DNA from 2 places in the Paenibacillus sp. UMB4589-SE434 genome. Region 1 is predicted to be linked to the other one. Evidence: predicted binding sites of a transcription regulator. Region 1 holds the regulator's gene; the other holds the start of a gene.
The links. The regulator LexA, encoded in region 1, represses DNA repair genes until DNA is damaged. The targets are predictions, from matches to a motif close to CGAACATATGTTCG.
Positions count from the first base shown of each region.

Region 2: QP775_RS08140 (DNA polymerase IV) is a predicted target of LexA. The motif match lies at 3,409-3,422, and genes of this name have one in related genera.

Region 1 is NZ_JASOYK010000001.1:1,498,156-1,510,635, forward strand. It holds gene QP775_RS06020 (FixH family protein) at 1-405, opposite strand, end outside; gene QP775_RS06025 (HAD family hydrolase) at 684-1,496, opposite strand; gene QP775_RS06030 (methyltransferase) at 1,517-2,035, opposite strand; gene QP775_RS06035 (DUF896 domain-containing protein) at 2,274-2,483, opposite strand; gene QP775_RS06040 (LysM peptidoglycan-binding domain-containing protein) at 2,609-2,986, opposite strand; gene lexA (transcriptional repressor LexA) at 3,180-3,809, shown strand; gene QP775_RS06050 (YhcN/YlaJ family sporulation lipoprotein) at 3,989-4,741, opposite strand; gene QP775_RS06055 (MFS transporter) at 5,053-6,357, opposite strand; gene lanKC (class III lanthionine synthetase LanKC) at 6,395-9,097, opposite strand; gene QP775_RS06065 (LysR family transcriptional regulator) at 10,218-11,096, opposite strand; gene QP775_RS06070 (adenylosuccinate synthase) at 11,208-12,480, shown strand, end outside.
Region 2 is NZ_JASOYK010000001.1:1,963,479-1,975,958, forward strand. It holds gene QP775_RS08110 (hypothetical protein) at 1-164, opposite strand, end outside; gene QP775_RS08115 (nucleotidyltransferase family protein) at 215-805, opposite strand; gene QP775_RS08120 (NUDIX hydrolase) at 805-1,428, opposite strand; gene QP775_RS08125 (DUF2164 domain-containing protein) at 1,615-1,857, opposite strand; gene QP775_RS08130 (YhjD family protein) at 2,033-2,446, shown strand; gene QP775_RS08135 (GNAT family N-acetyltransferase) at 2,594-3,115, opposite strand; gene QP775_RS08140 (DNA polymerase IV) at 3,546-4,814, shown strand; gene QP775_RS08145 (YhjD family protein) at 4,811-5,293, shown strand; gene QP775_RS08150 (DNA/RNA non-specific endonuclease) at 5,418-7,247, opposite strand; gene QP775_RS08155 (SOS response-associated peptidase) at 7,724-8,419, shown strand; gene QP775_RS08160 (globin-coupled sensor protein) at 8,507-9,793, opposite strand; gene QP775_RS08165 (stage VI sporulation protein F) at 9,990-10,277, opposite strand; gene recG (ATP-dependent DNA helicase RecG) at 10,439-12,480, opposite strand, start outside.

The DNA of each region.
Region 1 (12,480 bases):
CTTTGGCATCGAATGCATTCCATTCGCCGAGACATGAGAGATGATCGTATACTTACCTGGCTGATCAAATGTTTGTTCTAATTCATAGTTACCATCCGCTTTAACACTGACTTCCCTCTTCTGATGCTCTGCACCTTCCAGCCACCATTCGAATTCAACTTTTTCAGCGTCATTGATCGGTTGTTCCTTTAACGTAACATGTGCTGTAAATACAGCTGGCTCATTGACCTTTATATTTTCGGGAATTTTTAGTTCAACGGCAATCAACTCCATCTGACCACCAGTTGCTTGGGTCTCCATCTCCATACTGTGCCCTTCATGACTTGAGTTGGTCCCTTTGTCATTCGAGCACCCCGTTATAAGCGCTAATACCAGCATGGCTGATAAGGCTGTTTTCTTCCACATCGCAAGTTCACTCCTTATGTATACTTGTCACACTGTGTTTGTTTACATTATATCCATGATATACCTTTTCGTTATGGCCCGATAGGGCTATATCATCACTTTAACTGTGAACTAATTATGACAATTATCACATACAACATAACATAAGTAATAGGTTTACTTCTAACTCCTCCTACAAAAAAGAACCTGCACATGTGCAGGTTCCCTCTTAAATGATGATCCATTTAGTTTAGTTGTTACATAATTGCTGCAAATCAAGCTCACGTTAATGATCGTCCTTATACAGCAGCTTGCTGATTGTTAATTATGCGGATAATTTCGGATATTTGTTGTAAACTGTTGATTTCAAACTCCGGATGTACAACTCCTGATAGCTCTTGATTAGTTCGGTTAACCCAAGCGTTATGCATGCCGACATTAATAGAACCTTGTATGTCAGTGGTCAATTTATCCCCTATCATCAATCCTTCATGTGGCTCAATGCCAAGTAAAGACATTGCATGTTCAAACAAACTAATGGCTGGCTTGCCCTCTGCAAAATTGCCAGATATCACAATATGGTCAAAGTACTCAAGGATACCCGGCACGCCATCAAGCTTCTCCTGTTGAAGGCATGGAGCTCCGTTCGTAAGGAGCAACAACGGGTATTGTGCCTTTAGCTGTGCCAATACTTCAAATGTTTCTGCATATACATAAGGTCTCTGCCGGCGTTCTTTCATAAATAAATCAGCGCAGACTCTTCCTAGACCCTCATCTTCTATGCCAAGCGCACGAAGTCCATGCGTCCACGCTTCAACGCGATACTGTGGAACAACATGCTCCAACCTGCGAAACTCTTCATGCTCCCCGCCTGTGAAATGAGCCCACAAAGCTTCAAATGGGTTAATGCCAATCAGCTTCGTAAACTCAAACGTATCATATGATGCATATAACGTGCGAGCTGCTTCACGTACTTCTTGTTGCAGGGCGTCGGGATTAACTCCCGACACCGTTTGAGCATACTTGCATGTTTCTGAAAATGCTTCCTCTACACTGCGGTCATCCCATAATAACGTATCGTCCAGATCAAATAATACTGCTCTGATCGTCATCCCTTTCCCCCCGCTTCCACTTACTTCGACAGTTGCTCAAGCTCAATCTGATGTTGATTTGCAAACTTAGTTAAACGCGCACCCATTAGCTCTGTATCGTAACGATTCATCACGCGAGAGAATACCCAATTAGTACCGCGCTTTGATTGCTGAACAACAACATATCCAGGTTGAATCGTAATCTTCTTGATATCCTTAGCGTACAATACACGTACTCGATTCCATTTAGTAGTCATAATGTTGTCTCGACCAACCTTCAGGAACGGCCGCTTTGCAAACAACACCAAGCCAAGTCCGATATACGCAATTACAGTCACCCAATACATCAATGTAGATTGTTCCTTGCTCCAAAACATACTTCCGATGACAGCATACATCAGTGCTAAAATAATGAGAACAGATGGCAGAATAAAGTTTCTCCCCCTATACTCGTCATATTGCTCTTGCCCAGCTTGAATAACCGGTTTGCCGTCCTTCTGCAGCTTCTTGTTCAATACTGAACTATTCTTGCGTACTTTACGTTCCCAACTGCGTGACATTACAATAACTACCTCCTAGATATAGGTGTAAACGGCTATATACATCAAGCAAAGATCGAAAAAAAATTCACATAGCATGATAGATTGCGACCGTTTGCTGGAATAGTACAGCACTTGTTCATTATAAACAGATGATCGCCTAACTCTTATCACGTTCATGCCACTGCCAATCTTGCTCGAAAATGTGCAAGAAGCGAACCACTATAGTAGTGTTCGCATCTCACATGATCTATTTAATTTAGTGAACCGTACCTGAAGACGGACCTTGTTGCTCTTCGTCTTCCGCCCACCGAATAGTGTCCAAATTATTACGTACTTGCTTCCTGAATAAGGCTAAATACTGTTCACGCAACTGGGCACGTTCTGCTACTTCCTCTTGAGTCAGACCAACCGTCTTATGCTTGCGTGCCAGCTCATTAATACGCGCTATCATCATATCGATGTTCATATTCTACCTCCATGTTGTACTGGCGTTAACCTTTACTTTGACATGGTGGAAGATCGTTGTCAAGCTTGATGGTATGACAGCCTATAACAATAACAGCTCGAGTATGAACGTAAGCTCTAGCTTCTCTATGGTGAAGAAAAAAGAGGAACCTCGATCACATCACCTGCTTGTATTAGCCCGCCATTCAAGTCGTTGTTCTTCATAATGATATAAACGTAATCTCGGATGTCCATGTCAGCGGACAGATGTTCCTTTGCAATGGCCCACAGTGTATCTCCCGGTTGGATGATAACACGGATAGAAGTCTTGGCAGGTATCCCCCTCTCACTATCATTATCATTAGAGGAAATAGCTTGAACAATGGTACCAAATGCAATAAACAGTCCAATAATTACGGTTATCGCCAAAGTAAATCTCTTGATACGCAACTTGCGAGCTGACTTTCCGTTATATGTAGGTCTAGTTGATTGAGTGTAAATTGAACGATATGTAGTATACATCATGGTAATTCCCCTCCAAACGTGCGTTCTCTTATTTAAGCAAAAATTTAGCACGAACACACGTTTGAGTCAACACTTTTCTTAGAACATTCGTTCCCTTTTTTTAGTTATCGCTATCCCTTAGAACTTATGTTTGTACGAACGGAGGTTCTGTGATATAATCTTTGCAAAAGTGTACTCATTGGAGTTGATTCTATTGTCGAAAATTTCAAGCCGTCAACAAGCGATTCTTGAATTTATACGTACTGAAGTTCGATTGAAAGGCTATCCCCCTTCTGTCCGAGAGATTGGTGAAGCAGTAGGCTTAGCTTCCAGTTCCACTGTTCACGGGCATTTAGATCGTCTAGAGAAGAAGGGCTTTATTCGGCGTGACCCAACCAAGCCTAGAGCGATAGAACTGTTAAGCCATGATCAATCTGAGCGCGGCAGCGAGTTCAGTCACACTGTTGTACGTGTGCCGATCGTTGGTAAAGTAACCGCTGGCGAGCCAATCACAGCAACAGAGAATATTGAAGATTATTTCCCATTGCCGTTCCATATGGCAGGCGACGATGATAACGTCTTTATGTTGTCGGTTCATGGGGAAAGTATGATTGAAGCCGGCATACATAATGGAGACTTCGTTATCGTTCGTCAGCAGCAGACTGCGAATAATGGCGATATTGTGGTTGCTATGACAGAAGAGAACGAAGCTACGGTGAAGACATTTTATAAAGAGAAAGATCATATCCGTCTTCAACCAGAGAACTCGGCCATGGAGCCCATTCGTTTGACGCATGTCACTATTCTTGGCAAAGTTGTTGGCTTGTTCCGCGACTTTCATTAATAATAAGCACTTGCCTATCATGCATTCAGGTTCAAGTTAGCAGACACTTCCTTTTTAAGCTTCTTGCTTAATACGAAGTGTCTTTTTTTACGTGCTGCACATCAAAAAAGCTCACCTCATACAACTGGAGGACGAGCTTCTCGTTATTTATGGCACAGAGCACAGTCTAACAGTTCAAGCTACTGATTTCTAGGCAGCATGCGGGTACGTTTATCATCAAGCCTATCCAGCGGGAATACATAATTCGCTAAATTTTGAAATTCTACATTCAGGCCGCTTAATTGGTGACCTTGTTTGACGTACTGCGTGTACTGATTTAAACGTTCGATCAAGCTTGAATCAGTAGAAACGAACACTTCTTGACAGTTCGGTTCCATTTGTTTTACTTCTTTTTTAATCTGGGAGATCAATTGATTACTTAATATTTGGGATTGCATCCCGGTATTGGACGTTCGTGCATGATAAGAACCCATACGTTCAGTATCCATATAATCCGTCTTCATGCGGCTGTTACGACTGCCTTGTTTATTAGTTATGGATGCCCTTAATTTCAAGGCAACGCCAACGTAAGCATTTCGATCCGTTACCAGTACTTTTGCGGACTGAATCTCATGTATGCCTTCTAATCGTTTAGCAATCTTATCGTTCATAACCATCTTTTTAAAAGAATGTTTGGAGCCATTGTTAGTGGTGACATAATTTCGATCTATCGGATTAGCCGTTTGTGTATGATTAACGTTATAAGTATAGTACCGTCGTTCCAACTGTTTAGCGCTGATATTGGATGATTTGTTTGATTTGGGATGAATTGCTGTCTGTGTCTGTGGATGTGACGTTTTTGCTTCCATATTATTATTTGAACCACAACCTGTCATTCCAATCACAAGCACGCTGCTGGCTATGACACTCCATACAACAACCCTCATATTCATAAATGCGCACTCCTATCTGACTAAAATTCAATTCGACTTGTTGTAGCATGCGCATTTAACATCATCTTATACGGTGGTGCAGCAATCACCACAACACTAATTTCTAGTTCATTTACATTATGCAGCAACTCAACACCTTGCTGGCATGTACTGATGGTACAAAAATCACACTGCTTTACATTTGATGACGTTGGAGTGCTGACAAGACAAGCAAAAGAGCCGCAAACGATTGCTACGACTCTTTTCTGAGATCACCCTATTGGAACACTGAATGTACTTATCAGGAGGAAGAAACTAAGCGCTTTAGGAAATCACCGTGATGACGTGATACCCGTTTGCGCAACCAGATCCTTCTTTGTGTGCGACTCATAAATGGTGTGCAGGCGAAGCGTCCTTATTTCCTTTTTAACTCCTATAAAGGAAGCACAGCACAAAAACCAAATCCCCCCTACAATATAGAGTGGTGCTGCGCCAAAGAAATCTGCTGCATATCCCCCTATTAAACTGCTTATAGGGATAGCAATCACCGCAAGACTGGATGAGATTCCCCAAGCTCTACCTCGATATTCTTGGGAGATCACTAATTGGATCGCTGTTCCCATCGCAATATTAGTCATCGTCATGCCAAGCATACGAATGGTAAACAGTAACAATGTAAGCGGAAGCCAGGAAGACATCGCAATACCTAGTACAGACAAGCCAACAATACATAAACCTATGATCATGACACGTCCAGCACCAATTTTTCGTTCCAGAGAGCCAGCGAATAACCCGGCCAGAATTGCTCCAACAACGGCAGCTGCCTCAATGCTGCCCAATGCCGCTGCTCCAGCATGAAGCTGTTGATCAACCAATCCTGGCAGCAGAGGCCCCATAAATGAAGCTACATTAATGAGCATGCCTAACATAATAATCGTTTTTAATACAGGGATTTTGGTTACTTCCTGCCAACCATTCCTCATCTCGCGCAAGAAGGAAGACTTTTTAACTGGATCTTTATCCGACTTTGTGTTTACCGGCAATTGGAGGGGGAGAATAAATAGTGCCGCCGCCAGAAAAGAGCATGCATTAACTATAATCGCTGATAGTACTCCGTAAAAGGAAATGAAAATACCTGCAACACTACTACCTACGATATAAAATACACGAGATAAGATGGAATAAGTGCCAGTAGCGTCTGCGAGCAATTGAGGTCCTACCACATCAGGTATAACTGAACTTTGTGCAGGCGTCATAAATGTCGTGATACCATTGAGGAGAAATACAAAACAAAGTGTTACAATGACGGGAGGATTATCCCACTTCCAGACAACAACAGCCAGTAATCCAATAATTGAACTTGCCAAAATATTTGTTGTTACCATAATCAATTTACGATTGTAACGATCAGCTACAGTACCTGCTACAAATCCCATCAACAGACGATTGACATGCCAGACGACTTGTACAAGTGAAGATTGAAGCATGGATTGACTATGCGAATAGACAGCCCAAACAATCGCAATGTTAAAAAATATATCTCCAACTAAGGAAATAATCCCGCCGCTCCACAGCATCATCAACGTACGATTCCTGAACAACTGCGAATAAGTAGATAGATTAAATGAAGGCTTCATACGATCATCACTCTTCCTTGGTACTCTATATGATGCATTACACCATAACGCTGGAATCCTTACATAGATGAGTTTTGCTGTCAGGCTCCAAGAGATAATCAAGTGTAAAGTTAAAATTGCTCAATTTCTGCTCACTGTGTGCCAGACGATGCAAAAATAATGCCACGCCTGCTGAGCCGGTTGCATAATCTGTTGATACTTTCATTAGTTGTTCACCTGGGAACGTAATGCCGTTAGGTCGCTCCAATCGGTACAGCATCACACCACTTGCAGCTCGATGCGCTGCTTCAAGATAGTACTCATCATTTGTAAATTGGTACATATCTATAAGCAAGTTGCCTAGGCCAGACAGCCCTTTGAATAAGCAAGGGAAATTGGTGTACTTTTTGCACGTATCTTTCGCAAGCCTTGTTAAAACATGATAGTATGGGGACTTTGCAGTATGTGCCCAGTATCGAACCAGTACACTGGCCACGCCTGCTGAACCGTCCTGCCAATAATGCGATAACACATGGTCTGGGGCATCCACCTTGCCGCGTGGAACACTTAAATGACCTTCCTCGATTTCCCCTAAATGTCCAAGCTCAAATGCAAGCGCTTGTTCACCTGCCTTCAAATAGCTGGAGTCATTCGTCGCAATGCTCAAGTACAACAAATACAACGCGACACCGCTTGATCCATTCGCGAGACCGTACCAAGCTTCACCTTCAGCATCCAGCCAATAACTCCCCTCCTGTGCATCCTGCTTGGAAGCAAGAATATAATCACCTACCCGTATAGCTTGCTGCAACCAATGATCGTCTTTTGTTGCATGGTAAAAGTGTAAACAAGCCATGCCATATCCTGAAGCTCCTGTAAATAAATTCGCTGATTGCCATAACATTGGGTGCTCCTGAATGTTGTGCATCAGACGTTCGGCCGGTTCTCGCAAACCTGCATCTAACAGTACCCATGCTATTCCAGAGGTTCCTGTAAATAGCCCTGGCGGAATATGTTCGATTGACATCGTACGTGCCAACATCCAAGACAACACCGGCTTAGGCACTTCGCCCGTAATAATGCGTAGCGAATGGGCAACCCCGGCTGCACCATGCGCAATACTAAGCGGATTCAGTTGGAATAGTATGGGATCTCCTGGAAATAGACGGTCCGTCCGATAATAATCTGCGTTATGCATGACGTATCTGACCATGCCATCGATTGTGTCTAGTAATTGTTCCTCCGTTATTCGTACGAGTGGTTGCTCCGGAACGATTTCAATTTGCAAGTTCTCCAAGCATTCCACGATGTTCTGAGCGGTTGGACGCGTTGAAGGATCAGGATGTATACAAGACCGTATTAAATGCTGCATACCCGTCGGCATACCCAGATCCATCGCAAACGCTTCTAAAAATGTATCTTTTTTTGAGGGATCAAGTTCATAAATACTATTTACAGGCAGCAGCAGCGCCAGCATAATGGCTCCTAATGAATAGATATCATCCTCGAACCTTGGTGCCTGGTTCACATCTCGCGTAGAATAGCCAGGCGTAAAAATTGAACTGTAGCGATCCGTTCCATTACGAAAACCTGATTCCATGTCAATGAGCGTTACGCAGCCTTCTTCTACATCACGCAGTATAACATTAGTGATAGATAGGTCACAGCAAACCAGATTGTGATCATGGCATTTCGCAACACAAAGAGCGAGTGACATCCATATCTTTTTTAAGTTGCATAAATAATGGTGTTTCATTTCGTCACTTGGGTCCCCATACATAAGCGGTGTGTGTGTCACAAAGAAGCGGTTAAGTGGTATGCCAGCAATGAACTCTTCCACCAGAAAGGTATGCTCCCAATCCTGGAACAGATCAAGGGGTTGTGGTGCCACTTTTGCTTCAGAGAGGAGCCTCAAAATATCATATTCTTTTCGGAGACGGTATACAGCATCGTGTCCTTGTTCGTCCACTTGTGTGTATGGTCTCGCTTCCTTCACAATGACTTCCTGATTGGTCGTCATATCTGTCGCGATGTACACACCTCCATGCATGGAGAAGCTTAATGCACTATCAATACGGTAACGTCCATCTTTTAGATAAGGGGAATCACTGCTGTCTTCATTGTCGGGGAAAGGATCATCCACCCATGGCGGTGGAGTGAAATACGGCATGCGCATATCGGGGTGGTAATCTCCCTCTGGTGACACTAAGTAGTGCCGTCGGTCCCCCATCGGCGTTAATAACGAGAATCCATCAAACCCTCCGTACCGATAATAGACCGTACTGGAATCTTTGTACCTGCGGTCCGTTAATATGTAAGGTCCTTTGTATAGTTGCAAGGCTTGTCTCAACTGTTCGATGATTGAGGTAAATATATCTTCATTTTTGGGGTATATAGTAATAAACTTTCCTCCGGCCTCACGTCGCCACATCTTTCCCCCTGACAATCGAGCTAATCTTGTATCTCGTAAAAATTTAAAAGGTATGCCCTCTGCAAACAACATATCTGCAACTACCTGCAGTACTTCACAGCAATGTTGGGGAATTGAAGAGATATGGATTTTCCATCCCTGACGCGGCTGCTTATATCCGAATGGTGTTACATAGCACCATACATTAGATTGGCGGGTCACCCATTCTGACGGCAGCATGGGGTGAATGACCGCCATAAGTTCATGCGTTGGGATGTATCTATCAAAAGATTCATAATATTCACTTTTAATTACTCGGTTTAATTGATACCTCAGAAATTCCTGCTTCATAGGATCAACATGCCTCCTTTATTCCAAATACACACGACTACAATTAAGTAGAAGGACAGTGTGAATCACACTGTCCTTCGCTCATCCATTTACAATTAGCAGCTTTGAGAATCACAAGAAGAAATGCTGATTGCCTCTTGATCCAAGTCAGACCACTTGCTTGCCGTTTGCAGCTTTTGAAGATTGAGAATTCTACCCATCTGGATAACCTCCCTTCAAATATAAATGGATAATTATTTCATATATGTATTTTCTTGTTTGTAATGCTATAATATACATCTTTTTTTCAAATGTCAAGTAGATTTAGAATATTAATTTCAAACAAATTTTCTCTATTTTGACGACCAGAAATCATGTAAATAGACATGGTTATACTTCTCCGACAAAGGAATAATTGTTATTACCATTCCAAGGGTTTAATTTGTAAGCGTATTCAATTAAAATGTAGACATAATGAAATAAACCTACTCAAATCCAGTAAAAATCTGAGGCGCTATAATAGCTAAAAAAGTATGGCCTATTCAGAAAACAAAGGGCAATTGCTGAACATTTTCTAATATAAGATTAGGAGAGGTTACTACTGTTAATGAATGTAGAGTTCATTCAACATAAACAGAAGTTATGCATCATTGAATATAATGTAGTCTGGAGGTATGAGAAGTGAGTAATGAAGGAGAGCACATAGAAAGACGATATTGAGAAAGGAGATCATGTGGATTCAATTCAAATGGAGATCATTATTCCAAAATTCAAGTTAATGGATGAATACGATTGGAGTAAGCAGCTCACAGCCAAGCAGTTGGGAAGGATGTCCTACATTCGAATGGTGTGTAATGCACGGAGGAAAGTCTGGGTGACCTCATTAAGGAGACGAGCGCGATGAGCGTGGTTCCACCTGACAATCAATAGAATAACAGGTAATGACGTCATCATATTAATATAACTAATATAATATAGATGCTAAGCTAAATCGTCAATAGCTGAATTGTATTCAATCCAGCTACCTACTCGACCACTACAATAGATATATGCAGTTAATAGTAATTCCTGTCCGCATACATAAGATCACACTTCTAAATAAAGTTATCATTTACTTACTACTATCATGATGTATCACCCCCTAAGGTAGCAGTTCTAAGAACCGGGCAGAAGCAGCAGAAAGCGGTACTCCACGCAGTGTCGCAATACCTATTTGACGCTCAGGTATAGGAGGAACTAGAGGAATCTCAACTAAATCTCCAGAAAAAAGTTCGTTCTCCACGTAGTTACGTATCACAAAAGCGAGTCCAAAGCCGCTGCGCGCAAACTGTACAAGCAAATCGATGCTGCCCAATTCGAATTCAGGTTGAAGGGTTACACCAAGTTTGGAAGCATACGCATCAATAAAATGCCTGGTACTGCCTCCTGATTCCAGCATCAATAGTGGATAATTATGAATATGTTGAAGCGGCAAAGCTACACCTTGGTTGTCTGCGTAACGTCTGCCCCCCACAAGACAATCTTGCAATATGGAGCTTGTACGGAAATCCACTTTATGGTCTTCCACCGGCAAATTAACGATGCCAAAATCGATTTTCCCTTCTTTCAACAGCGAAAGTGTCTCCGGCGTTGTACGGTTAGTGACTCGAATCCGAATGTCGGGGTACTGCTCATGATACTGCTCCAAATACGGCAGTAAATAATGTTTGCATAACGTATCACTTGCTCCGATATTTATTTCTCCTGTTTGGAGCTTGTGCATCTCACCAATTTTTTTCTCGCCAGCCGCCATAAAGCTGAACGCTTGCTCTACATATTTGAACAACACCTCCCCTTCAGTTGTTAACTTCACTCCCCTAGATGTGCGAACAAACAATTGCCCTCCAAGCTTCATCTCCAATTGCTTCAAGGTGTGACTTACCGCAGGCTGCGAAATGTGCAGCCGCTCGGCTGCTCTCGTTAAGCTGCTCGTGCAAGCGGTCCAATAAAAGACACGATACCATTCCATATTAATTTCCATCACTCATTATCACTCCTTATGACAGATATAACTAATATCAATTTTATTTATGAATATGACTTCATTATAATAAGGGATGTAGCATAATCACAAGCTCGGGAGGCGGAGAAATTGACAGTTACAGCAATAGTGGGTGCAAACTGGGGCGATGAAGGCAAAGGAAAGATGACGGATGTTCTTGCTACAGCGTCAAGTTATGTCGTACGTTATCAAGGCGGCAGTAATGCGGGACATACCATCATTAACGACTTTGGAAAGTTCTCATTGCATATGTTGCCATCGGGTGTATTTTACTCCAATGTGACCAATATAATTGGCCCAGGCACAGCGCTAGACGTTAATGTATTGCTGCAAGAGCGAGCAGCATTAATAACAAGAGGCGTGCCAGAACCAAAACTTGTTATATCTGATCGTGCGCAGATTGTCCTGCCTGTGCATCGCCTGTTTGATGAACTGGAGGAGCTGCGTCTAGGTGCTCAGGGTTTTGGTTCAACCAAGCGAGGCATCGCTCCATTCTACGCAGATAAATATGCCAAGCTGGGCATCCAGGTTGCTGATTTATATGATAAAGTGCGACTTCGCAGCCGTCTTGAACAATCACTAGCATCTAAAAATGTATTGTTGGAGCATTTATATCAGCACAAGCCTGTACAACTTGAGCAGATGCTGACGGAGCTTCTAGAGCAAGCAGAGCTGCTGAAGCCATTTGTTGGCGATACGACTGCTATGCTGCATGAAGCTTATGCCAATGGTGAAGATATCTTACTGGAAGGACAGCTTGGTGCACTTCGCGATCCTGATCACGGGATCTATCCTTACTCGACCTCTTCCTCAACGCTTGCGGGATTCGCTCCTGTAGGAGCAGGACTTCCTCCCTATGCGATAACAAGGGTCATGGCCGTTGTCAAAGCATATTCGAGCTGCGTCGGTGCCGGACCTTTTGTTACCGAATTGCATGGAGCTGAGGCAGAACAATTACGGCGACTTGGTGGCGATGCGGGCGAATACGGTGCAACTACAGGCAGACCGCGCCGTGTCGGTTGGTTGGATACAGTCGCGACTCGTTATGGATGCAAGCTTCAAGGTGCAACCGAAGTTGCGTTAACGAATCTGGATGTACTTGGTTATCTGGATGAAATTCCGGTGTGTATCGGCTACAAGCTGAGCGATACAAGCGTAATCAGTCATTTTCCTGCAACAGCCCAACTGGAAGCTGCAACTCCTGTCCTGCAACATCTACCAGGTTGGAAATGTAATATATCACATGTGAGATCATTTGCAGATCTTCCAGTGGAAGCCCAACAGTACGTCCATTTTGTAGAGGCTGCAATTGGAGTAAAAGTTGCAACCATATCAGTTGGCCCACGGAGAGAACAAATTATTA
Region 2 (12,480 bases), 470 kb from region 1:
ATTGCCTCGTCATGCCCCTCGGCTTCCATGTTCCGGTACCGCTCCAGATCGATATCAAACATGCCCTGCACGACCTCATCAGGTCCTGCTCCTTCCGCACGAAATTCATAGGTAGCCTTGCTTCCTTCCTCTGCAATCCGCTCAAATTGTACATGGTTTATCACTCGTATCCTCCGTTCTGCTATAATCCCCCGCTCATCCCTGATTATAGCTGCTACTTCATGCGCGCATGAGGCCATGTGACCAGCCACCCCTTATTGCGTACCCGCGCCTCATAATACGCACGATCCGTAAATTTGGGGCTTTGGCGAATGTTCATCTCCATTAAGTCTTGAAGGGCCTGCTCCCCCCACGGACATATGAAGGTCAGCGCCCCATCAGCCTCCATTCGTACACCTACAGCCGTCATCAACTCCGGCCAATGCATCATAGCGTCTGCCGTAGAAATAAATGGCTCGTCTCGTCTCAGCATATGCATGCGCGCTTGATTCTTAAACGACCACTTTCGATGCGGCAGCTTTGCTTGAAACGCTTGCTCATATTGTTTCTCAATCGATTCCTGTGTACATATCGAATCATAATAGACAACATCGACATCATTCAAAGGTGTGGGCTCTGCATAACGATGCAATTTGTCCCATACCAAATTGCGTACGTAGCCCGCTCCGATACACCAATCTGGCAAGTTCATCTCCCGAACAGCCTGCAATTCTGACATTCTGATCTCATCCTCAGCAATCCAGGCCAGTATACGCTGCTCTGCCTCATTGAAGCTCCATCTACCGACTTCATCCGTACGGTTCATCAATCAAACCACACCCCTAAGTCCGTGCTAACCGCCAAACGACACACACGATCTAACTGCTGCGCAGTGTTGCGTGATTCCGAGAGTTCAGGCCATTCTCCTATGCGGAAAAATGCCACCTCACTCGTCTCCATGCCTTGTGCAGCACTTCCTCCTGTAATTGTGCACTGGAAAAATAACTTGTACACATCATTCCAGCCAAGTGGGTGCTCATGCTTGTGCTTATCCAACACAGCGAGTAGTCTGACGGCTTCCACCTGGAACCCTGCCTCCTCGTACACTTCCTTCACAACGTTCTCTGCGGCAGACAATCCCCTGTCCGCCCAGCCTCCTGGAAGCGCCCAACGATTATCACTGTTCTCCCGCACAAGCAGCAGCTTGTCTTCATGCAAAATAACGGCTCTTACATCTACTTTGGGTGTCGCATAGCCTTGCTCCCCTGACCACAATTGAACAAGCTGCTCCGCATCTGTATCCGTATGCGAAGCAGCTATAGCTGCGCTTATATGTCTAATCTGTTCAAATCGTTCCACATCAAACGGGTCCTTTGAATAGGCCAAGCCGTTCTGACTAATGGCCTGAAGCTGTCGTGCCCAGAGCAGCCATTGCTTGCTATCCGGCATCACACATGCCCCCTATCCTACATTATCGTAATCGGATGTCATTGAACAGGATATAAAATATTCCTGTTTGCACGTACAGTAAAATCATACCCTTCCTCGCCTCAATGCTCGAACGAACCTGCATCGATACTCCTTGCAGCCTACTTGGTCCTTTTACTTGACTGCTTGAATAGGGATTGTCTGGTATTATCTCAGTGGACGCTTGTGCATCGCATACAATTCATCCTCAACAGCCGCAAAACGATCATTTAACATCTTACGGGCATCTTCCAATGCTTGATTATAAACGTATGGACCTATCGTCTTCAGCATAAATTCCAATATGTCTGCCGATGCAAGCTCTCCAATCGTTTCCGATCGTTCAACCTCATAATAATGCTGAACTTCACTTACTAGCACTTCCCGTTGTTCCTTCGTTAATTTAATCATCTGCTGCCCACACTCCTTTGTTATAGCCATTGATACATTTCGACAATGTCCTTCTCATTCCTGCCCTTTGGCACTCACTTCCGCTTGATAATCGAATATTTGTTCGTTATATTGAATATAATAAGAACACAAGTTCGTATAATGGTTAATGATAACGATACGAAGGAGGAGTCAGATGAGCTCCCGTCCAATGTCCCCTCAAGGGACGCTGCCCCACCACACCGATGATGCACTACTCGTAAAGCATTATGTGCTGCAGACACTTGTCCTCGATGTTCTGGAGCGTGATATAGCCAGACTAGCTGCTTCCTCGCTGAAGATGGCTTATATTTACATAGAAAGTCTGCGCCAAGCTCAGGACGAGGCGACCGCAGAACTCTACCGCATTCGTAAGCAATTCAGACAAAGAGGAATCAAAGTATACGATGAAGAGCGACAAACTCATGGTATACGCGTACATTACATGTGTAGAGGATACGAGCATTCTTTCTATATGCTGCGCGGCCTGCTGCGCACCGAGGTCACTGGCCTAATGAAGCGTTACTTGCATATTCATTCTTCGACACAACCGGATACGATCGCACCGTAATGGCATCAGGACAAGGTTAAGCCAGGACAGTTCATATTACAGAGCTCCTGTGAAAAGTAGTCGATCTCATCGAATCGACTACTTTTTTTTATTACGGGTTGTATCGAACGCCCTGAATAAACGAAACAAGAGACCATTTACTGGCTGCTACTGCTGAAAAAATTCTTTAGCATATTCCACAACACCGTGTACTCCTGAAAGACCACCCTCTGTAAGCTCAATGGCCATAAAACATTCGTCAGGTACTTCAAATGGAGCTTTAATCTGATATTGGCTAGCTTTTTGATAACCAAACTTAGGATAATACTGTTCATGACCCATAACAATAGAACCTTTATATCCGAGCCGGGAGGCGAGTTGATGTCCTTCCATAATCAGCAGCTTCCCTATGCTCTTCTTTTGCAGTTCTGGTAGTACAGCAACAGGCGCAAGAGCAACCAGAATATGATCCCCAACTTTTATTTCTGTAAACAGAATATAACCAACGATTCTGTCTTCATCTACAGCTACAAGCGACAATGCTGGAATAAACATGTCGCTTTTTCTTAGTCTGTTTACTAAATGATGTTCATCATGATCTGAATAGTCAGCCTTTTCAAAAGCCTTCCTCACTACATAAAATACCTCGTCAATATCTTCGATGCTTTCTTGTCTTATTACTATACTCATAGTTAACCACCTATTTTAGAAAAAGTGTTTTAATGAAAAATATAACATTTTTAAAATGCTTTACAAAGAAAAAGCAGCTATAGCACTAGACTATACCCACTTTTATGCGTAATAAGGCATCTATCAGGCATACCACCAAATAGACACCGCCTTTTCCATTAGATGCTCAAATTATACTTTAAGGGCACCTATACGTCAAACAGCAATATACCAATATTTACATAAATTCCCTTATAATCTTAGTAAAAACAACGCTATTTGTATAAGTAATTCCAGAAAATTCACTTGCATAACGAATGTATGTTCGGTATATAATAAAATAAGAATATATGTTCCCTTCGTGGATAAATTAAGTATTACATGCCGCTCTGGCTTTACAATGTTCATAATTTAGGTTAGTACCACGGTCTTAATAATTGGAGGGCTTAATGTGAGTCAAAAAAGTGAAAGGGTTATTTTTTTAGCAGACTGCGAAAGTTTTTATGCGAGCGTAGAGAAAGCGGAACATCCAGAATATAAAAATAAACCAGTAGCAGTAGCTGGCGACCCTACACGAAGGTCAGGTATTATTCTAGCCGCGTGCCCGATTGCCAAAAGTTTTGGTGTGACGACAGCCGAACGGTTAGGGGAAGCCCTCATAAAATGTCCTGATCTTATTATTATGCGTCCTCGTATGCAGCACTATATCGATGTTTCTTTGATGATTACTCAAATATATGAGGATTTTACAGATTTAGTTGAAGTATTCAGTATTGATGAACAATTTCTAGATGTCTCGGCAAGCCTATCGATCTTTGGTGACCCGATCACCATTGCCAAGACGATCCAACAACGAGTAATGATGCAGACAGGAGTAAGGATTCGTATCGGAATCAGTACCAATAAAATATTGGCTAAAATTGCGACAGACATCTGGGCAAAGAAAAATAAAACCGGTATTTTTACCTTACCCCCATCCGATATTACAACCACCCTTTGGAAAGAACCCGTCCATAAAATGTTTGGTGTTGGGTCGCGGATGAGCAAGCACTTTGCCAAACTAGGAATGGTGACAATCGGGGATATTGCAACAACTCCGCTGCCGCAGCTTAAAGATAAATTTCGGGCTCGCTTTGGCAAGCAGTCGGATATTCACGCCGAAGTGATGTGGCGGACGGCAAATGGACTAGATGATAGCCCAGTTACACCGAGTACCTTTCATACGCCGCCAAAGTCCATTGGCCACATGATGACCTTGCCCCGAGATTATGCAGTTTCCGCAGAGATCGATACGATTCTGCTTGAATTGACGGAGGAGGTATGCCGAGATTGTCGGCTGAAAGGATATATGGGCTGGGTTGTAACCGTGAGCTGCATGTGCAGTCCGTATGAAGCTCCTACAGGATTTTCACGTCAAATGAAAATGCCAGACCCGACGAACAATACGAATAAAGTATTTGAGACGGTAAAAAAAATCTTTTATCAATATTGGGACCATATGCCTGTACGCCGTGCGGGCGTTATGTTAAGCACGTTGGTGGATGACCAGCACTATCAACTGACACTCTTCGAGGATCAGGAGAAAACTCGAGCATTGGATAAAGTGACCGATACCATTAAAGAACGATACGGCAGTGCAGCAATTGTAAGAGCTTCTTCCCTTACCCGTGCAGGTCAAGCGCTAGAAAGATCCATAAAGATCGGGGGGCATTATAAATGAGTAAAAAGCTGGAGAAGAATGGCCTGTGGGAGTCCAGCCGGATGATGCTGCCGCAGCATCGGGAAGCTTTGTTGAACAGACAACGTGACACACCGAGTGATACAGCAAACCAACCGAAGAGGGAAGATATTGAATTAATGCGTGATTATATTCTGCTTCCGGTCATGTACACACTGGTAACCAAGAAAATTCACGAAGTTGAGGTCTCATCTGAAACGTTAAAAGCGCTTTATGCCAAAACAGCCCAGATCCTTGCAACGACTATCTACAAAGACTTGTCCAAAGTGAAACAACAAATGCTGGAGAAAGAAATTCGAATTATAAATGAAGAGAAGCACGACAGTACAATGCACTTACACTATACCTACCGTAACTATGAGGATAGCTTTATTATAACAAAAGAGTACATGAGGATGGCAATAAGTAAGCGATTAGCTCGATATACGGACAGTCTTATCTCCAAGTTAAGTAACTTATAAAGAGTATTTTGACTGAATCTATCGGTCACAGTGATGAGAGGCCAGCCAGTGTTCTGGTTGACCTCTCTGACTGTCAGTGCAGCACACTTCTATTTTCAGCCCGAATTGAGCCAGAAGAAAGCCATCAGATCAGCTGTATATCATCAAAGCGTTCAATCGGAACTTGTCCAAATGTGGACTCCTTAAGATCTAACCGGTCGTATATACGCAGGTTTCCAAAATCCAGCCCCGTCAAAGTCTCAAGCAAGGAGACTTTAACCTGAAATGTTTTGTAGGCGCCTAGCACAGGTTGTTCTTCCTTCGCCTTTCCTAGATATTTAATTAAACTCCACTGGGATGTGAGGTATGCCGTGACCGATAGCCGGTCGTTATGATCGATCATAACAGCAATTTTCCAATATTCAGAAGGAATTTGGACATTTCGATACCAGATATCATCCTTGCGGAATATTGGCCCTGTAAATACAGTTGCTTTGCGCTTCATGTTACTCATATGATTTAAAATATAATCCTCTAGCCCCAGCCAAATATGCTGATTAAATTTCTCATGCTGCGGTGAGCAGTTTGTAAAATGAAAGGAATCAATGTTGGCTTGTGCTCCAGTCCCCCCCCAGACTGGATCCCTTCTTCTTACTAAATGTCCTCGATCTAGAGGGTTGTCCTTGTACAATTCATTGCCACATTGATACATCCGGTCGATACGAGGGTCATAGCGCCAATCTACCCTTTCATAGTCGGTTAATTGGCTGCCATCAATATTGACCACAGTGTAATAAGCTAATCTCCGGGACTTGCTCATGGCAATGGAGAAATGCGTGTAATGGAGAATAGTGCCACCTTGTTTCAACCTGACCAGGTCTGGTTCAAGATCAATACGAAACGAAGGATGCAGAACTTCATGGGAGTCACCTAGAAACTTGCTGTCATGGCCAGTTAAACCCTCATACCAAACTAAGCTTAACTCCTCTCCTACCGTAAGACTTTCTCCTTCTGGGCCAACTCCTTCAGCAGATAAAATTAAACGATCAACATACTGCTGTTGCTGAGCTGTTAGACTTGGCTTCTTATCTTCAATATACTTGAGGATACTGCTTATTCGAACACCTTCATTCGCAATAAATTCCGCTGGGTTCTGCGGATCAGGGACACCCGAATGATGGAGAGCAACTACCATCCATTCATCATTAAACACGGCAGAACCTGATGAACCTGGCAATGTATCAGCAGAATAGTGAATAAAATTATCCAACATATCTGTTATTTTGTTCTCCCTTACGACCACTGCTTTGGGTGCGCCGGATGGGTGCTGAATAATCGATACGTATTCTCCAATCAGTACCTTACCTGTTTGTTTAACCAAAGACAAATAACCGAATTCAGCTAATTTTGTTCCATCAGAAGCTTGCTCCTCGACTGCTACCAATGTAAAATCCAATTCCTCATTCGTCATGTAAAACTGGTCCGGCATCAGTCGAAAGTTATGAATCACTCGTTCTTTCCCGTTCAGGTCGATTTCATAGTTGAACTGGCCAATGCTGGATAACGCAGTATCCGAATTAGGAAGGACATGATTATTCGTTAGCAGCAGATTAGGGGTCACCAGAAAGCCTGTCCCAAAACCTTCGACTCTTCCGGTTCGATCACGGATCTCAACTCTGCAGATGGCCTTACTGACTTGCAGCCCCTTTTCAAAAAAACTGATTGGAAATAAGTCGCTTTTTCCTAAAATACGTTCCAGCGCCATGCCGTCTCTTGGATCAATAAACTCTTGGCGTTGCGCAGCCCTTTCAGGACTATCCACTTCAAAGGGATTTTTGCGTTGCAGTTCTGACAGATGTTTATTCCGCTCGTTAGACCGCTGTTGATACCGTTGTGCAGTCAGATCATTCTGTTTTGCTTTTAATGAAATACCAATAAATTCGGATGAAGCCTTGTTGATCGGATGGATAAACATAAAGCTCAACCTCCTAATCTTTTATGAGCTTCCTATCTTAATCGTCCTACCCTTACTCTTTTGACGTATCGCAGCTTAATAGTTTGAGAAATCCCCTTAAAATTGAGCTTACTTAGTGCTGGGATAACTGAAAAATCATCGAGACAACCTATGCTTTTTCAGTTCTATAAGTACAGTGCTCTTTGCACTGATACTCTATGATATGCGGCAAAGCTATGAAATATGACAAGATTCTGTCAAACATCTAATAGATTTCAGCATTTGAAAGATAACTAGGGTCTATTGGCATACAGCATATCGATCTTTATCGTCATTGTTTGCTTGACTTATCACGGAGTGTTCAAAAACTAGGTATCTGCGGCGATTCCCCCGTTTCATTAGTCGAATCAATTCACGATATGCTACAATGCAGACATATTCACCTAACGCTGCATCCCCCGTTGCACAAGCTGTAAAGCAAAGGATGTGTTAAATAGATGTGCGGACGTTATACACTAACCATAACGTGGGAAGAACTTCTCATTTATTACGAGTTGGAGGAAGGCCCGTCCATTCCCTGCCATCAACCGCGCTATAATATAGCGCCCGGGCAAACCGCACCCGCCCTTATTCATGATGGGGAGAAACTTAAAGCAGGGCCTCTGCGGTGGGGATTAATACCTTCTTGGGCTAAGGATGACAAGATGGGATGGCGCACCATTAATGCTCGTGCTGAGACGCTGCTAGAGAAGCCTGCGTTTCGTCAACCATTCCAGCGCAAGCGCTGCCTGATTCCAGCAGACAGCTTCTATGAATGGAAGCTTGCTCCCGATGGCAAGAAACAACCGCTGCGTATCGTACCCGCAAATGGAGGCTTGTTCAGTATGGCGGGTCTATACGACACCTGGAGGAATGAACAGGGAGAGAAGATCAGCACTTTTACCGTCGTAACGACAACTCCGAATCGGGCCATGGAGCAAGTGCATGATCGAATGCCGGTCATACTGGGCCCTGAAGAGGCTGTCATATGGCTGGACAGAAGTGTAGAAGAAGTGGATAAGCTGCAACGCTTATTAAAACCTTGCCCGCCTGAGTGGCTGGAGATGTATGCTGTAGATACTAAAGTGGGCAGCGTCAAAAATGATTCGCCTGAATGTATAACGGCGATTAGTGATCCCCCGCTGTTATTCTAAATTAAGGTTACGTTTCAACTACTGATGTATATGCAAAAGGCTGTGAGTCGTCTACCTTCGTCGTAGTGACTGACAGCCTTCTGTGGATCAAGCCTTCTGTTCTTGCTGAATCATGTCCATCAGCACATCGGCTTGATGATTAACCGCATCCGAGGCTTCGCGAATCTCCTCCAGCATCGTGCCAAGAAACTCAACGTCGATTAGTACGTCCTGGCTTTGCTGTTGGTGATGTTGAATCTGCTCATAAATAAACGAGAAAAACTCAAACGCTTTACCCGTCTCCCCGTTGCCCGTCTGAATACGGTTGTCCACCTCCTGCATCACTTGATTGATTACAGCAATCTTCTCATGTGTCTTGCCGATCAAATGCTGAATGACAGTTGACGATTCATTGGTCCGCTCCGCCATACGACGAACCTCACGCGCCACAACGGCAAAGCCTTTTCCATGTTCTTCAGCGTGTGCGGCTTCAATTGTTGCATTCAAGGCAAGAAGCTGCGTCTGCTGCGATATCCCCTGTACGATGTCCATAATCTGATGTATCTCTTCAGATATAGAGATTAGCTCCGTCATACGGCCAGTTACATTATTCATCGCGGACACGATATTCTCCATACGTGCTTGCTGCTCACCTAACATCAGGCTGCCATCATGAGAAAGCACGGCTACTGAGTCAGAAGTCTGGTTGCTAGAACGTACTTTATCAAACATACACTGAGATCGTTGAACCATTTCGTTTAAGGCTTGCTGTGTTTCGGCCGTGCTGTGGGATAAAGCTGCGCTTGCCTCAGACACCATACGGCGAACTTTCTCCTTCTCCACCTCTGCCTCGGCGCGAAGACGACTATGCTCCTGCTCGTACGCTTCCAGCACAAGCTGCTGCTCCAGATTAAGCATGCGAGTAATCGCCTGTTCTAGGGCCTTATATTCATCCAAAGATATTCCTAATTTGTAAGCGGTTTCTAAAATGGATTGCTGGAGCGTATGAAAAGAGGCGATATACCATTTGGTCGGTAAATGAATGCGGACATGAACATGCGCTACAATGCGGCGTCTCTCTATGTATAGTTCATCGATCTTTCCTTCGAACAGCTGCATCAGATGCGGCCGCAGCGTAAGCTTCAGGCGATCTGTGTGGCTATGCTTGCGGATGATGTCACTTAACAGTTTTTCTTTATTCACCGTGTCATAAAATGAGTCAATAGTTTTGGCAATGCTGTCCTCTACATGAGGCTTCAACTGCTTTAGCATAGCGAGGTCAAGTGTAGTCAACCCAATCATGCGCAGTTGACTCAACATCGCCTGTGATACATCAATACGGCACGAACCACTATCAAGGCTATCGAACATAGAACTTTTTTTCTTACGTAACATGGATAACACGAATCGAATTCCCCCTATGCAGTTGGTTCCTGCTGGTCTCTATACATCGATCATACCACAACTCCCTTAATATGGATATATTTACACAGTAAATAATCAAACAAGGCACATTGCCTTTCCATATGACGACAGCTGCGGAGAAATAAAAAGAAGAACCAGGCGACATCCACCCGGTTCTACTGCAATGCTAACGAAACATTCCCCATAGTTTAAGCAAATGAAACGTATTGTTCGGGTCTATCTTAAGTGAAATAACAAAGTTGACTAGTTGATCTTCCTGTACAATCGTCAACGGCTCGTTAAGAGATTTGGCCACCTGACGAATAAGTGAACGTACTTTGGTACGATCCTGCAAATCATACTTGGTCACGCCATCCAAATGACGCTTAACTCGATCTTTTAACGCAGGATTGCGCAGCTTGGTTTTGATCCGTTCAACCAACTGCGGACTAATCCCATATTTGACATAACTCATAGTAGGGCACACCTCCGGTGCATCTTGCAGCCCTTACAACGAAAAGTAGGCTGCTTTACATGCCCAGTGCATATTGCTGAAACAAACACTGCACTGCACATAATCTGTACCATTGTATGCCCGACAGCTTGTCAACTGACCGTCCAAAAAAATGGAGGTTATTAGTCCATTAACTCACCTTGGAATAATTGATCCTTCTGCATTTCCTCCCGCAGCAACAAATACATCGGTGAGGTCCAATATTCTTCCGCACGAATAAGCTCAGCTGCATCATCGCGTGCCTGCTCCAAAACAGCAAAGTCACTCGCCATATCAGCGAGCTTAAACTCCGGCATGCCGCTTTGCTTGGTTCCAAAGAAATCACCTGGACCACGCAGTTCGAGATCACGCTGTGACAACTCAAAGCCATCTTCCGTCTCGGTCATAATATGCATACGCTCCTGTCCGATCTCAGACTTCGGATCGGCAATCAGCACGCAATACGACTGATGCTGTCCCCGTCCAACACGCCCGCGCAGCTGGTGCAGCTGGGACAAACCAAAGCGCTCCGCATCCATAATGACCATCAGGGTAGAGTTTGGCACATCTACACCAACCTCGATGACCGTCGTGGAGACGAGTACATGGATCTCACCCTCACCAAAAGAACGCATCACAGCGTCCTTCTCTACAGCGCTTAACCTGCCGTGCAGCAGACCTACCTGCAGATCAGGGAATGCCTGCTGCATCTGGACGTGAACGTCAATTACGTTCTGAACGTCCAGCTTGTCTGATTCTTCAATAAGGGGGCATATGATATAGGCTTGCCTGCCATCTGCAATTTCGCGCCTAATAAAGTTCAAGATTCGATCCAGCAGTTCATGCTTCACCCAATAAGTCTTAATTGGCTTCCGACCTGCTGGCCGCTCCTTAATAGAGGAGACGTCCATATCTCCAAATGCGGTAATCGCCAACGTACGCGGAATCGGCGTTGCTGTCATCAGCAGCACATCCGGGTTAAGCCCTTTACGGCGAAGCACGCTGCGCTGATTAACCCCAAAACGATGCTGCTCATCTGTTACCACAAGCCCTAACTTGCGAAAGTAAACATCGTCTTGAATAAGCGCATGCGTTCCAACCAGTATGTCGACCATTCCCATCTGCAAAGCGCCCAGCAAATCACGCCGCTTGCGTGCTGACACGCTGCCGGTTAATAACGCAACCTGTATACCATGCGGTTCGAACAACTTCGTAAGCGAACGCATATGCTGCTCAGCTAATATCTCTGTCGGGACCATAAGGGCTCCCTGATAACCGGAGCGAACTGCTGCGAATAACGCAACCGCTGCTACTACAGTCTTGCCTGAACCAACGTCGCCTTGCAATAAACGATTCATGCAGAATGGAGAACGCATATCTTGCAAAATGTCCGTCACGGACTTCTTCTGCCCTTCCGTAAGTTCAAAGGGCAGCGAGTGTACAAATTCACGCACAGTGGAATTAGCAACCTCATGTACAACACCATCTGCTCGCTTGCGCGTCAGTGCACGAAACATATGAAGCTTGAGCTGAAATAGGAACAGCTCCTCATATACCATTCTGCGCCGTGCATGCTTGCCTTCCTCCGCATCCTGTGGCTGGTGCAGCGTACGAATCGCCTGCTTGCGCGGCACTAACTGATAGCGCCGCACAAGCTCCTGCGGCAAAATCTCAGGGATCGTCTCCCCAAACTGAGTAAGTGCCTGAGCGATTGTCTTGCGCATCCATTGCTGTGTAATCTTTCCGCCAACGGAATAGACCGGCTGAAGCGTATCTTTGCGGAATACTCCTCGATCCGGAAATTCAGAGGTAGAGACTGTAAGCTGTAATCTGCGCTGATCCCACTTGCCGGTAACCAGAATATCCCGACCTTGAGATAATTGCTCACGCAGATAAGGCCGGTTGAACCAAGTCGCGGTCACCAGCCAGCTCTCGATCATGATTCGGCACGATAAGCGTGATTTCTTGCCGAACCGCTGTAGGACAGGTTCACTTACGATGCGTCCTTCCACCGTAATCTTCTCGCCGTCTTTTACTTCACTTAATTGCCGTACTCGAAAGTCTTCATAGCGAAATGGGAAATATAGCAGCATATCCTGAACAGTAGAGATGCCAAAGGCGTGAAGCTCTTGTTGTTTCAAAGTGCTCACGCCTTTAATCATCGTTACTGGAATTTGAGAATAGT